Regions from separate parts of the Brevundimonas fontaquae genome, predicted to be linked through region 2. Evidence: predicted binding sites of a transcription regulator. Region 2 holds the regulator's gene; the other holds the start of a gene.
The links. The regulator HrcA, encoded in region 2, represses chaperone genes, less so after heat shock. The targets are predictions, from matches to a motif close to GTTAGCANTCNNNNNNNNNGANTGCTAAC.
Positions count from the first base shown of each region.

Region 1: a site for HrcA is predicted at 4,114-4,142, ahead of groES (co-chaperone GroES). Genes of this name have one in related genera too.

Region 1 is NZ_CP070968.1:151,779-158,550, reverse strand. It holds gene recQ (DNA helicase RecQ) at 1-1,236, shown strand, start outside; gene JX001_RS00785 (hypothetical protein) at 1,243-1,719, opposite strand; gene pgi (glucose-6-phosphate isomerase) at 1,819-3,438, shown strand; gene JX001_RS00775 (YMGG-like glycine zipper-containing protein) at 3,494-3,916, opposite strand; gene groES (co-chaperone GroES) at 4,215-4,502, shown strand; gene groL (chaperonin GroEL) at 4,556-6,202, shown strand; gene JX001_RS00760 (glycosyltransferase family 2 protein) at 6,424-6,772, opposite strand, start outside.
Region 2 is NZ_CP070968.1:495,536-502,307, forward strand. It holds gene JX001_RS02350 (S8 family peptidase) at 1-638, shown strand, start outside; gene grpE (nucleotide exchange factor GrpE) at 663-1,250, opposite strand; gene hrcA (heat-inducible transcriptional repressor HrcA) at 1,295-2,344, opposite strand; gene rph (ribonuclease PH) at 2,456-3,181, shown strand; gene JX001_RS02370 (hypothetical protein) at 3,248-3,709, shown strand; gene glmM (phosphoglucosamine mutase) at 3,706-5,052, opposite strand; gene glmS (glutamine--fructose-6-phosphate transaminase (isomerizing)) at 5,214-6,772, shown strand, end outside.

The DNA.
Region 1 (6,772 bases), 340 kb from region 2:
GCGCGTCCGAACCTGCAACTGTCGGCCGAGCGCAAGGAGAGCGCGTCTCGGGCCAAGACCGATGCGCGGGTCATCGAACTGGTGCGCGAACGGCGGGGCAAGTCGGGCGTGGTCTATTGCGGCAGCCGCGACGGCTGCGACCGCGTGGCCCAGGCGCTGCGCGACGCCGGGACCAACGCCATTGCCTATCACGCCGGCATGGATACGAAGGAGCGCGACCGCCGGCTGGAACGCTTCCTGGCCGAAGAGGGCGCCGTGATGGTCGCCACCATCGCCTTCGGCATGGGCGTCGACAAGGCCGATGTGCGCTTCGTCATCCACGCCGATCCGCCGGGCAGCCTGGAGGCCTATTGGCAGGAAATCGGCCGGGGCGGTCGCGACGGCGAGCCGGCCGAGGGCATCACCCTGTATGGGCCGTCCGACATCGCCTGGTCCTTGCGTCGGCTGGACAGCCGCCCGATGGCCGAGGAGGTCAAATCGGTTCAGGTCAGGAAGACCCGCCAGCTGTTCGCCATGCTGGACGGCGCCGTCTGTCGCGCCCAGGCCGTGCGGCGATATTTCGGCGAGCATGACGCCCAGCCTTGCGGCGTCTGCGACATCTGCGGCGACCCGCCCCAGCTTTATGACGCGACCGTCCCGGCCCAGAAGGCGTTGGCGGCGGTGCAGCGGCTGGGCGGCCGGTTCGGACGCAATCGCGTGGTCGATCACCTGACCGCCCGCACCAAGGACGTGCAGCCGTGGGAGCAGCAACTGTCCACCTGGGGCATCGGGCGCGAGATTTCGCTGAACAGCTGGCGCGAAATCGTCGATCACCTGCTGTTTGAAGGTCTGCTGGCCGAGGACCCCAACGACGGCAAGCCGCTGGTGGGGCTGGGCGATTCCGAGGCGGTGCGCGCCGTCTATCGCGGCGAGCGCCAGATCGAGGTGCGTCGCGCGCCTCTGAGGGCCGATACCGCCCCGCGTCGTCGTGACCGATCGGGCGAAGGGCGCAATGCGGCGCTGGAGACGATGGACGCGGACGTCCGCGCCCGGTTCGAGGCCTTGCGCGCCTGGCGCCGCGACCGCGCCTCGGAACAGCACGTCCCGCCCTATGTCATCTTCCAGGACCGGACGCTGCTGGAGATCGCCCACGCCGAGCCGGGCGACCTGAACAGTCTGGGCGCCATTTCCGGCGTCGGTCAGTCCAAGCTGGATCGCTACGGCAAGGGCGTACTGGAGGCGTTGGCCTCCCTCTAGAAGGCGTCAGACTTCCGGCTTGGGCGGGGCGGTGATGACTTCGACGTTGTCGTTCAGCAGATAGGACAGTTCCGACAGGGCTGTAGCGCGTTCGGCCGGGTTGGCGGCGGCCTGAACGGCCTGAACCTTCTTGGGCATGTCCTCGGAAATGCCGCGCAGGATGCATTTCAGATCGCCGTCGGTGCCGCGTTCCTTCAGGATCAGGTGGCCCTGCATGTCCAGAGCGGCCAACTGCTCGGCCTGGGCCTTGAAGCTGGTGAAGGCCTGGCTGGTGAAGAAGGCGGCGTCGTCGGCGGCCTTGGCGGCGGCCCAGCCGTCGACCACGGCCTTCAGGCTGGCCGAGCGCGAGATGATGTCGGCGAACAGCGGCTCGCCCGCCACCGAGACCGGCGCGCCGGGCGCGGCGGCCGGCTGTTCGGCGGCCAGGGCCACCGAGGGATTGGACATCGCCAGGGCGATCGTTAGAGCAAGGCCGCAGGACATTGAGGTGACTTCCTGTTTCAGCGTCCGCTGGGACGTTGAACCTGAATACGCCCGAGCCGTAAACGAGTGTTTACCCTGTCATTCCCGATGGAGACGACGATGACCCGCGACGCCGCCTGGACCGCCTTTGACCAAGCCGCCGCCGAGGCCGCCACCGCGCGGATCGTGGATCAGTTCGCCGCCGATCCCGACCGGCTGGCGCGGATGTCGGTCGAGGCGGCGGGCCTTTATCTCGACCTGTCGAAACAGAGCTGGACCAGGGCCGCCTTCGACGCCTGTCTGGACTTGGCGCGGGCGTCTGACGTCGAAGGACGGCGCGCGGCCCTGTTCGCCGGCGAGGCCGTCAATCTGACCGAGGGCCGGGCGGTCCTGCACCCCGCTCTGCGCGCTGCGGCGGGCGCCGATTTCAAGGCCTTGGGCGAGCCGGTCTCGGCCGAGGTGGACGCCGTGCGGGCGGACATGAAGGCCTATGCCGATGCAGTACGGTCGGGCGCCGAGGCGGGCGCGACGGGCAAGACGTTCGAGGCGATCGTTCATGTCGGCATCGGCGGGTCAGACCTGGGGCCGCGCGTGGTCTGGGATGCGCTGCGCCCGCTGGACCCGGCCATCGACCTGCGCTTCGTCGCCAATATCGACCCGCGCGACATGGCCGAGGCGCTGACGGGCCTCGATCCTGAAACCACCCTGGTGGTGGTCGTGTCCAAGACCTTCACGACGCAGGAAACCCTGGCCAACGCCGAGGCGGCTAAGGCCTGGCTGGCGGCGTCGCTGCCGGCCGAGGGGATGACGAAACACTTCATCGGGGTGACGGCGGCGCCGGAGAAGGCGGCGGCCTTCGGCTGCGGTCGGACCTTCGGCTTCCGGGACTGGGTCGGCGGGCGCTATTCCCTGTGGTCGGCGGTTAGCTTGTCGTGCGGCATCGCCCTGGGCTGGGACGTGTTCGAACGGATGCTGGCGGGCGCCGCCGCGATGGACGACCACTTCGTGTCGGCCCCGCTGGAGCGGAACGCGCCGATCCTGCTGGCCCTGGCGCAGGTGTTCAACGTCGATGGCCTGAACCGGCCCGCCCGCACCGTCGCCCCCTACGCCCACGCCCTGCGCCGCCTGCCGTCCTTCCTGCAACAGCTGGAGATGGAGTCGAACGGCAAGCGGGTGCATCGCGACGGAACCCCTGTGACGCGCCAGACCTGCCCCGTCGTGTTCGGTGAGCCGGGCACGAACGGTCAGCACGCCTTCTTCCAGCAGATCCACCAAGGGCCGCAGACCGTGCCGGCCGAGTTCGTGATCGTGGCCAAGACTCATGCGGACGCGCCCGAGTCGCCCCCAGAAGCGCCTTTGTGGTCTAACGCCCTGGCCCAGGGCCAAGCCCTGATGCTGGGCAAGACGACCGAGGCGGCCAAGGCCGAAGGGTTGGCGCAAGGATTGTCGGAGGAAGAGGCGACGCGTCTGGCGTCCCACCGCACCTTCACCGGCAACCGTCCGTCGACGGCCATCGTCATGGAGCGGCTGACGCCCGAAAGCCTGGGCGCGCTGCTGGCCCTGTATGAGCACAAGACCTTCGTCGAGGGCGTAATCTGGGACATCAACAGCTTCGACCAATGGGGCGTCGAACTGGGCAAGGTGCTGGCCAAGGCGATCCTGAAGGACGTGGACGCGGGCGGCCCGACGACGGACCTCGATCCGTCCACGTCGGCGCTGATGAAACGCCTGATGGGCTAATGCGAAAAAGGCCCGACCGGGCGGTCGGGCCTTTCCTTTTGCAGACTCTCGCCGCTTACCAGCGACGATCGTAGCGATTGCCGTAACCGCGATCATAACGGCGATCATAGCGCGAGTCGTAACGGCGGCCGTCGTAGCGGTAGTCGTAGCCGGAGCGGCTGCGGTCGATACCGTGCTCGCGCTCCCAGTGACCCTGGTTACGGTAGCATTGGCCGCCGCGGTAATATTCGCAGCCCGAGCCGCGGTTCGAGGAGGCTACGGCTCCGACGGCCGCACCGGCCAAGGCGCCGCCGGCGATGTAGCGACCGTCCCCGTTGCCGTAGAGGGCGCCGGCCAAGCCGCCGACAGCCGCGCCGATGAGGGCGTTGCGGCTGGTATTGTCGCGATCGCGCGACTGGGCCGAGGCCGGGGCGGCCATCAGGCTCAGGGCCACGACGGGGGCGGCGGCGACCGCAGTGATCTTCAGCAGCTTGGACATTTCGGTCTCCTTCGTTCTGTGCCGATCTGCGTTTCCGGGGCGGGAAGGCATCCAGCGTTGAGGCCGTTCTATCGCTCCCAGTTTGAACGACCCCGGAGGTCGGCATTCATTTTCGGTTCATTTGTCACAGAGAATTCGCGCGGCGATCCACCGCCGCCGCTTGACGATGACCCTGCCTCTGCCTAACTCCCGCTCGCGTTAGCACTCTCGCTGGTCGGCTGCCAAAACGGCGATCGCGAGAGCGCCGCACACCGTTTCAAAAACGCCCCGATCCGGGGGTTTTACAGGGAGAAGTCCGATGGCGTTCCGTCCGCTCGGCGACCGCGTGCTGGTCAAGCGCGTTGAAGAAGAATCCAAGACCAAGGGTGGCATCATCATCCCCGACACCGCCAAGGAAAAGCCGCAGGAAGGCGAAGTCGTTTCCGTCGGCCCTGGCGCCCGCGACGACACTGGCAAGGTCAATGCTCTGGAGTTGAAGGCCGGCGACCGCATCCTGTTCGGCAAGTGGTCCGGCACGGAAGTGAAGATCGACGGCGAAGACCTGATCATCATGAAGGAATCCGACGTCCTGGGCGTGCTGTCCTAAGCACCCGACGTCCGACGTTCTTCAATCAATCCATATAGATAGGAGCTGCCCGCATGGCCGCTAAAATCGTACACTTCAACACCGACGCGCGCGACAAGATGCTGCGCGGCGTCAACGTGCTCGCCAACGCCGTCAAGGTGACGCTGGGTCCCAAGGGCCGCAACGTCGTGATCCAGAAGTCCTTCGGCGCTCCGCGCTCGACCAAGGACGGCGTGTCGGTCGCCAAAGAGATCGAGCTGGAAGACGCCTTCGAGAACATGGGCGCCCAGATGATCCGCGAAGTCGCTTCGAAGACGAACGACAAGGCGGGCGACGGCACCACCACCGCAACCGTTCTGGCTCAGGCCATCGTGCAAGAGGGCCTGAAGGCCGTCGCCGCCGGCATGAACCCGATGGATCTGAAGCGCGGCATCGACAAGGCCGTCGGCCTGGTGCTGGAAGAGATCAAGTCGAACTCCAAGCCCGTTTCGAACAACTCGGAAATCGCCCAGGTCGGCACCATATCGGCCAACGGCGACTCGGAAATCGGTGAGCTGATCGCCCAGGCGATGGCCAAGGTCGGCAACGAGGGCGTCATCACCGTCGAGGAAGCCAAGACCGCCGACACCACCGTCGACGTCGTCGAAGGCATGCAGTTCGACCGCGGCTACCTGTCGCCTTACTTCATCACCAACGCCGACAAGATGGAGGCCCAACTCGAAGAGCCGCTCATCCTGCTGTTCGAGAAGAAGCTGACTTCGCTGCAAGCCATGCTGCCGATCCTGGAAGCCGTGGTGCAGTCGGGCCGTCCGCTGCTGATCATCGCCGAGGACATTGAAGGCGAAGCCCTGGCGACCCTGGTCGTCAACAAGCTGCGTGGCGGCCTGCGCGTCGCCGCCGTCAAGGCTCCGGGCTTCGGCGATCGCCGCAAGGCCATGCTGGAAGACATCGCCATCCTGACGGGCGGCCAGGTCATCTCGGAAGACCTGGGCATCAAGCTTGAGAGCGTCACCATCGACATGCTCGGCAAGGCCAAGAAGGTCACCATCACCAAGGACGACACCACCATCGTCGAAGGCGTCGGCGGCAAGGACGAGATCGAAGCCCGCGTGGCCCAGATCAAGCGCCAGATCGAAGACACCACCTCCGACTACGACAAGGAAAAGCTGCAGGAACGTCTGGCCAAGCTGGCCGGCGGCGTCGCGGTTCTCCGCGTCGGCGGTTCGACCGAAGTCGAAGTGAAGGAAAAGAAGGACCGCGTCGACGACGCCCTGAACGCCACGCGCGCCGCGGCTGACGAAGGCATCGTTCCGGGCGGCGGCATCGCCCTGCTGAAGGCCTCCAAGATCCTGGCCGACGTCAAGGGCGACAATGCCGACCAGAACGCCGGCATCGCGATCATCCGTCGCGCCCTGCAGGCTCCGATCCGTCAGATCGCTGAAAACTCCGGCGTCGAAGGCTCGATCGTGGTCGGCAAGGTGCTGGAAAACGGCGACGCTTCGTTCGGCTTCAACGCCCAGACCGAAGAGTACGGCGACCTGGTGCAGATGGGCGTCATCGACCCGGCCAAGGTTGTCCGCACGGCCCTGCAAGACGCCGCTTCGGTGGCCGGCATCCTGATCACGACGGAAGCCGCCGTCGCCGACGCCCCCAAGAAGTCGGGCGGCGCCTCGGCCCCCGACATGGGCGGCATGGGCGGCATGGGCGGCATGGACTTCTAAGTCCAAGCTGACCGACGCTGAAATGCAGAAGGGCGGGGCCGCAAGGTCCCGCCCTTTTTGTTTGCGTATCCTCGCTGCGAAGCGGGGAGGGGGACCGCGCGTAGCGTGGTGGAGGCTCTTGAAGTCCCGACAGCGATCTGCTGCACGCAGAGATAACCCCTCCGTCACGACGGCAAGAGGCATCGCGCCACCTCCCCACGAGGTGGGGAGGAGACAGCGTTCTAGAACTCCGAAATCGCGCCCGGCTTACGGGACCGTGTCTTCAACCACATGACGCCCAAGAGGTCCGAGACCGACGCCCGCAGTCGGCCCCAATTGGTGTATTTCGACCGACCGACCTCGCGGTGGCGGTGGTCCACGTCGAGATACTGGTTCTTGAACCCCTCGCGGATCATCAGCGCCGGCAGGTAGCGGTGGATGTGATCGAAGTAGGGGAGGCGCAGGAAGACGTCGCGGCGGAAGGCCTTCAGCCCGCAGCCGGTGTCGTCGGCGTCGTCACCCAGCAGTTTGCGGCGGATGCGGTTGGCCCAGATCGAGGCCTGGCGTTTGGCCTCGGTGTCCTGACGCTTG
Region 2 (6,772 bases):
GCGATCGCCGGATGCCGCTGCGTCGCGTGGAGCAGGACGCCTCAACCTATAGCCGCGCGGCGATCGGATGGCGCGGAGCGGAGGGCGGTGTGTCGTTCAGCGTCGGCGCTCTCGATGAACGTCTCGGGCCCTTGGGCGCCTTCCTGCCGGGCGGGTCTGACTTCGCCCTGCCATCACGGACCAGCTTCTATGCCCTGGGCGGCGATTGGACCCTACGGCCGGGCCTGCGCCTGATCGGGGAGGCGGGGATGGGGTCGACCCGGATCGAGGGTCGGTTCCTGTCGATGGATCAGGCGGCGATCAGTTCGAACTGGCGGCTGGGCCTGCTGACGGGCTGTTCGATGATCTGCGACCGGATCAGCTTCACCCTGGCTCAGCCGCTCAGGATCGAGCGCGGAACCTTCTCGGCCATGCTGGCGGACGTGCCGGTCGAATATTTCGATCCGCTGACCTATTCGCGCCGCAGCTTCTCGGCGACGCCCAGCGGCCGCCAGATCGACTTCATCGTCGGCGGCGAACGTCGGCTGTGGGATGGGTCCAGCATGACACTGCAAGCGGTCGCCAGCCGCGAGCCGCGCCATGTCGCAGAAGCGCCGCCGGAGTTCGCCTTGATCGGAGCCTGGCGGCGTCAGTTCTGAGCGACGCCGCCTGACGACTGCGGATCAGGCCTTGCCGTCGAAGGTGTGAGTCTCGGCGGGGGGGGCGGCGCCATAGGGGTTCGGGGCTTGCGCTCCGGACCCCTTGGCGGCGACGACCACCATGGCGGGGCGGACGGTGCGGCCGAACAGTTCAAAACCGGACTGCATGGTCTGGATCACCGATCCGCCGGGCACGGTCTCGGACGGCTGTTCCATCATCGCCTGGTGCAGATGCGGGTTGAAGGTCTCGCCGGCCTCGGGCGCGACGCGCTTCAGGCCGTTGGCGTCGAAGGCTTGCAGCAGCGCCTTCTGCGTCAGCTCCAACCCGGTCACCAGACCAGCGGTCGCGCCCTCGGCGTCCTTGGGCGCAGCCATCAGGGCGCGTTCCAGATTGTCGGCGACGCTCAGCAGGTCCTTGGCGAAGCGCTGGATGGCGAAGGCGCGGGCGTCGTTCTGCTGCGTCTCCGAACGGCGCTTCAGATTCTCCATCTCGGCGGCGACGCGCAGGGCGCGGTCCTTCCATTCGTCACGCTCGGCGATCACGGCGTCCAGCGGCGCCAAATCGTCTGACGGATGGGCGTCCAGGCCGTGTTCGGCGTTGGTTTCGGCCATGTCGGCGTCCACGGCGTTTAGTTCGTCGTTAAGGGGCTTGTCGCTCACTTGTCGTTCCCGTCCAGCATCCGGCCCAGCACCCGGGCGGTATAGTCCACCAACGGAATGACACGGGCGTAGTTCAGTCTTGCGGGGCCTATCACGCCGATGGCGCCCAGAACCCGCTGTCGGCCGCTCATATAGGGCGCCGCGATCACGGCGGAACCCGAAAGTGAAAACAACCGTGTCTCCGCGCCGATGAAAATGCGCACCCCCTGCGCCGCATCGACGCCGTCCAGCAGGCCGATCAGCTGTTCCTTCTGCTCCAGATCATCGAAAAGGACGCGGACTCGCTCCAGATCGGCCAGGCCTTCCCGGTCCTGAAGGAGGTTGGCGCGACCCCGCACGATCAGGGCGCGCTCGCGATCCTGCCCGCCGGACCAGGCGGCGAATCCGTCCTCGACCAGGCGAGCGGCGGTCTGGTCCAGTTCACGCCGTGCGATTTCCAGCTCTTGCGTCATCTCGCGCCGGGCGTCGGCGAAGGGGCGGCCGCGCAGGCGGGCGTTCAGGAAGTTGGAGGCCTCGACCAGGGTCGAAGGCGTGACGCCGGCCGACAGGGTCATGATGCGGTTTTCGACCGTGCCGTCGTCAGCGACGATGACGGCCAGCGCCTGATCTCCGCCCAAGGCGACGAACTCGACATGTTTGACGCCGGAATCCCGCACCGGGCTTGAGACGACGCCCGCGCCGCCGGCCAGGCCCGACAGCAGGTTCGAGGCCTCATCCAGCGCCGCCTCGAAGTTCCGGCCGCGCCCGGCGAGCCGCCCGTCGATCTCGCGACGCTCTTCCTTGGTCAGGTCGCCGACTTCTAGCAGGCCGTCGACGAACAGGCGCAGGCCCGCGTGGGTGGGGATGCGCCCGGCCGAGGTGTGGGGCGCCGCCAGCAGGCCTGCAAGGGTCAGATCCTGCATGGTGTTGCGGATCGAGGCAGGCGACAGGGCAATGCCGCCCAGCGACAGCGTCCGCGACCCGACCGGCTCGCCGGTCTCCAGATAGCTTTCCACGATGCGACGGAAGATGTCGCGCGCCCGCGCATCCAGCCCCGCCAGACCCACGAGGGACTGGCCGGCGTCGAACGGCGGGTTTTTCGGGGCATACAGGCTCACGGTTTCAGGATAAGCACCGCCGCCACAGCTTCCAAGGTCAGACTTCCAAGGATCCCTCCCATGCGCCATTCGCAACGCACCGACGATCAACTGCGTCCCGTGACCATCGAGACCGGCGTCAACCGGTATGCTGAGGGCTCGTGCCTGATCACCTTCGGCAACACCAAGGTGCTGGTGACCGCCTCGATCGAGGACAAGGTGCCGGGCTGGATGCGCAACTCGGGTCAGGGTTGGGTGACGGCCGAATACGGCATGCTGCCGCGCGCCACCCACACGCGCGGCCGTCGTGAAGCCGCTGCCGGCAAACAGTCGGGCCGCACGCAAGAGATCCAGCGATTGATCGGTCGCTCCCTGCGCGCCGTGGTGGACCTGAAGGCGCTTGGCGAACGTCAGGTGCTGATCGACTGCGACGTCATCCAGGCCGACGGCGGCACCCGCACGGCGTCGATCACCGGCGCCTGGGTCGCCATGAGTCTGGCCCTGAACTATCTGCGCGACGAGGGCGTGCTGAAGGTCGATCCGATCACGGACCAGGTGGCGGCGGTGTCGTGCGGCGTCTGCGACGGCGTGCCGGTGCTGGATCTGGATTACGAAGAGGATTCCGAGGCCGAGGCGGATTCGAACTTTGTCCTGACCGGCTCGGGCCAGATCGTCGAGGTCCAAGCCACCGGCGAGAAACGCGGCTTCTCGCGCGCCGAGTTCGACCGGCTCTTCTCACTGGCCGAGATCGGCTGCACCGAACTGTTCGCCCTGCAGAAGGCGGCCCTGGCGGCGATGAAGCGATAAGGGGGTTTCACCTCGGGGCGCGGCCGGGCATCCTAACCGTCTCGGTTCTGATCGGAGATTAAGCCCATGCGTCGATCTCAATGGCTTTCGCTCGCCGCCTGCGCCGTGCTGGTCGCGGCATGTCAGCCTTCCGGATCGGGCGAGACGCCGGCTTCAGACAATGCGGCGTCGAACACCGCAGTGATCGACGCCGTTCCGCTGCAATCCGAAACCGCTGCGCCGGCTGAGGCGCCCAAACCGGCTGCGCCGACCAAGGAAACGCCCAAGCCCGCCGATGACCCTCAGGCCCGCATCCCTGAAGGACCGGACATGGCTCCGCAGCCCGTCCCGATCAGTGAAGTCCCCTGCCGCGAAGCCATCGGCGCCGCCGCCTCGGCCCGGCTGGTCGAGCGCTGCAGCCAGGTCAGCCCGGCGACCCGCCCGCCCTGCAACGCCGCCAACCCCTGCGACCTCATCCAGGGGGAGATCGACCGGTCCTGCAAACTGTGGGAACGCGACGGCGACCCGCCGGCGGCATGCAAGCCCTAGGCTGAGCGCACCGCGCCCGCCACATCGGCCACCACCCGCTTGACCAGCGCCTCGTCGTCGCCCTCGGCCATGACGCGGATCAGTTTTTCCGTGCCCGATGGCCGCACCAGCAGCCGTCCCTGACCGCTCAGGGCCGCTTCGGCCTCGGCGATGGCGGCCTTGACCGCGTCGGTCTCCAGCGGCTTGTCGGCGGAGAAGCGGACGTTCTCCAGCTTTTGCGGCACGGGCTCGAACTGACGAGCCAGTTCGCTCATCGGCTTGCCGGATTCGACCAGGACGGCCAGCACCTGCAGCGCCGCCATCAGGCCGTCGCCGGTCGTGGCGTGGTCGTGCAGGATGATGTGGCCCGACTGTTCGCCGCCGATGTTGAAGCCGCCTTCGCGCATCCTTTCCATGACATAGCGGTCGCCGACCTTGGTCCGCTCCAGCGTCAGGCCTTCGGACTTGAGTTTGCGCTCCAGCCCCAGGTTGGACATGACGGTTGCCACCACGCCGTCGCCGGTCAGGAGGCCGCGTCTGGCCCAGTCCAGCCCGACCAAGGCCATGATCTGATCGCCGTCCACGACCCGACCCGTCTCGTCGCAGATGATCAGTCGGTCGGCGTCGCCGTCCAGGGCGATGCCGATGTCGGCGCGGTAGCGTTTGACGGCATCGGCCAGGGTCGCGGGATGGGTCGAGCCGCACTCGGCGTTGATGTTTGTCCCGTTGGGGGTCACGCCCACGGGGAAGACCTCTGCGCCCAGTTCGAACAGGGTGGTGGGCGCGACCTTGTAGCCGGCGCCGTTGGCGCAATCGACGGCGATACGCAGCCCTTGCAGCGTCAACCGTTTGGGGAAGGCCTGTTTGGCGATCTCGATATAGCGGGCCTGGGCGTCGTCGATGCGTTTGACCCGGCCCAGCTTGTGCGACGGCGCCAGGCCCTGGTCGAGACCCTGGTCCATCATGGCCTCGATCTTCAGCTCGATCTCGTCCGACAGCTTGTAGCCGTCCGGCCCGAACAGCTTGATCCCGTTGTCGGCATAGTCGTTGTGCGAGGCCGAGATCATGACCCCCAGGTCGGCGCGCATCGACCGGGTCAGCATGGCCACGCCCGGCGTCGGCACGGGTCCGAAGGTGCGTACGTCCATTCCGACCGAAGCGAAACCGGCGACCAAGGCCGGCTCGATCGTATAGCCTGACAGGCGGGTGTCCTTGCCGATCACCACCAGATGGCGTCGATCATCGTCGGTGCGGAACAGTTTTCCGGCGGCCAGACCCACGCGCAGCGCGACCTCGGCCGTCATCGGATAGGTGTTGGCGCGGCCGCGAATGCCGTCGGTGCCGAAATATTTTCTGTCGCCCAAGGTGCGGTCCTTTGTTTCGGGTAACGTTCCGAAACCCCTTTTTTGATGCGGCCCGCCTTAAGATTGCATAGACGGCCGATGGGGCTTGATGTGTGGCTTAGCCCCGGATCGCCGTCAGTGCAAAGCGGCGCCCTTTTCCTGACTTCTCGGAGCCTTCGCTCATGTGCGGCATCATCGGCGTCACCGGCAATGGTCCTGTCGTTCCCCGGCTGATCGACAGCCTGAAACGGCTGGAGTACCGCGGCTATGATTCCGCAGGCGTCGCCGCCGTTGTGGACGGCTCGGTCGAGCGCCGCCGCGCCAAAGGAAAGATCCGCAATCTGGAAGCCGTCCTGGCCGAGGAGCCGATGACGGCGACGGTCGGCATCGGCCATACGCGCTGGGCCACGCACGGCGCGCCGACGACGGAGAACGCCCACCCGCACAAGGCCGGTCGCGTTACCCTGGTCCACAACGGCATCATCGAAAACTTCGCCGAGCTGAAGGCCGAGTTGGCGGCCGACGGCCATGTCTTCGAAAGCCAGACCGACACCGAGGTCATCGCCCACCTGCTGGATGCCGAACTGAACACGGGCCGCAGCCCCCTGGAGGCGTTCAAGACCACTCTGGATCGCCTGACCGGCGCCTATGCGCTGGCGGTGCTGATCGACGGGACGGACGACCTGATCCTGGGCGCGCGACGCGGCAGCCCCTTGGTGGTCGGCTGGGGCGAGGACGAAATGTATCTGGGCTCGGACGCGCTGGCCGTCGGTCCGTTCACGCAGAAGATTTCCTATCTGGAAGAGGGCGATTACGTCGCCATGACCAAGGCCGGCGCCCAGATGTTCGACGTGGCGGGCAAGCCGGTCGAACGCGCCATCGTCCAGGTCTCGGCCTCATCGGCCATGGTCGAGAAGGGCGAATATCGCCACTTCATGGAGAAGGAAATCCATGAACAGCCCGACAGCGTCCAGCACACCCTGTCGGAATATCTCGACCTGGTGACCGGCAAGGCCAAGACCAATCCCGTCGACTTCGCCGCCATCGACCGCATACAGATCGTCGCCTGCGGCACCGCCTTCTACGCCGGCCAGATCGGTCGTTATGCGTTCGAGAAGCTGGCCGGCCTGCCCTGCGACGTCGAGATCGCGTCTGAGTTCCGCTATCGCTCGCCGGCCGTCTCGAAATCCACCCTCGCCGTCGCCGTCAGTCAGTCCGGCGAAACGGCCGACACCCTGGCCAGCTTGACCTGGTGCAAGGCGCAAGGGTTGCAGACCGCCGCCGTCGTCAATGTTCATTCGTCCTCGATGGCGCGCGAAGCGGCCGTCCTGTGGCCCACCCATGCCGGACCGGAGATCGGCGTCGCCTCGACCAAGGCCTTCACAGCTCAGGTCGCGGCTCTCCTGGCCCTGGCCGTGGCGGCGGGCGTGGCGCGCGGCCGGATCGATGCGGCTCAGGAGGCCGAACTCGTCAAGGCCCTGTTCGAAAGCCCTCGCCTGATCGCCGAAGCCCTGACGATGGGCGACAGCATCCGCGCCGTGACCCACGACCTGTCAAAGGCCGACGATGTCCTTTTCCTGGGCCGGGGCGCCATGTTCCCGCTAGCGATGGAGGGCGCGCTGAAGCTGAAGGAGATCAGCTATATCCACGCCGAGGGCTATGCCGCTGGCGAGCTGAAGCATGGCCCCATCGCCCTGATCGACGAAGAGACCCCGACCATCGCTCTGGCTCCGCTTGACGA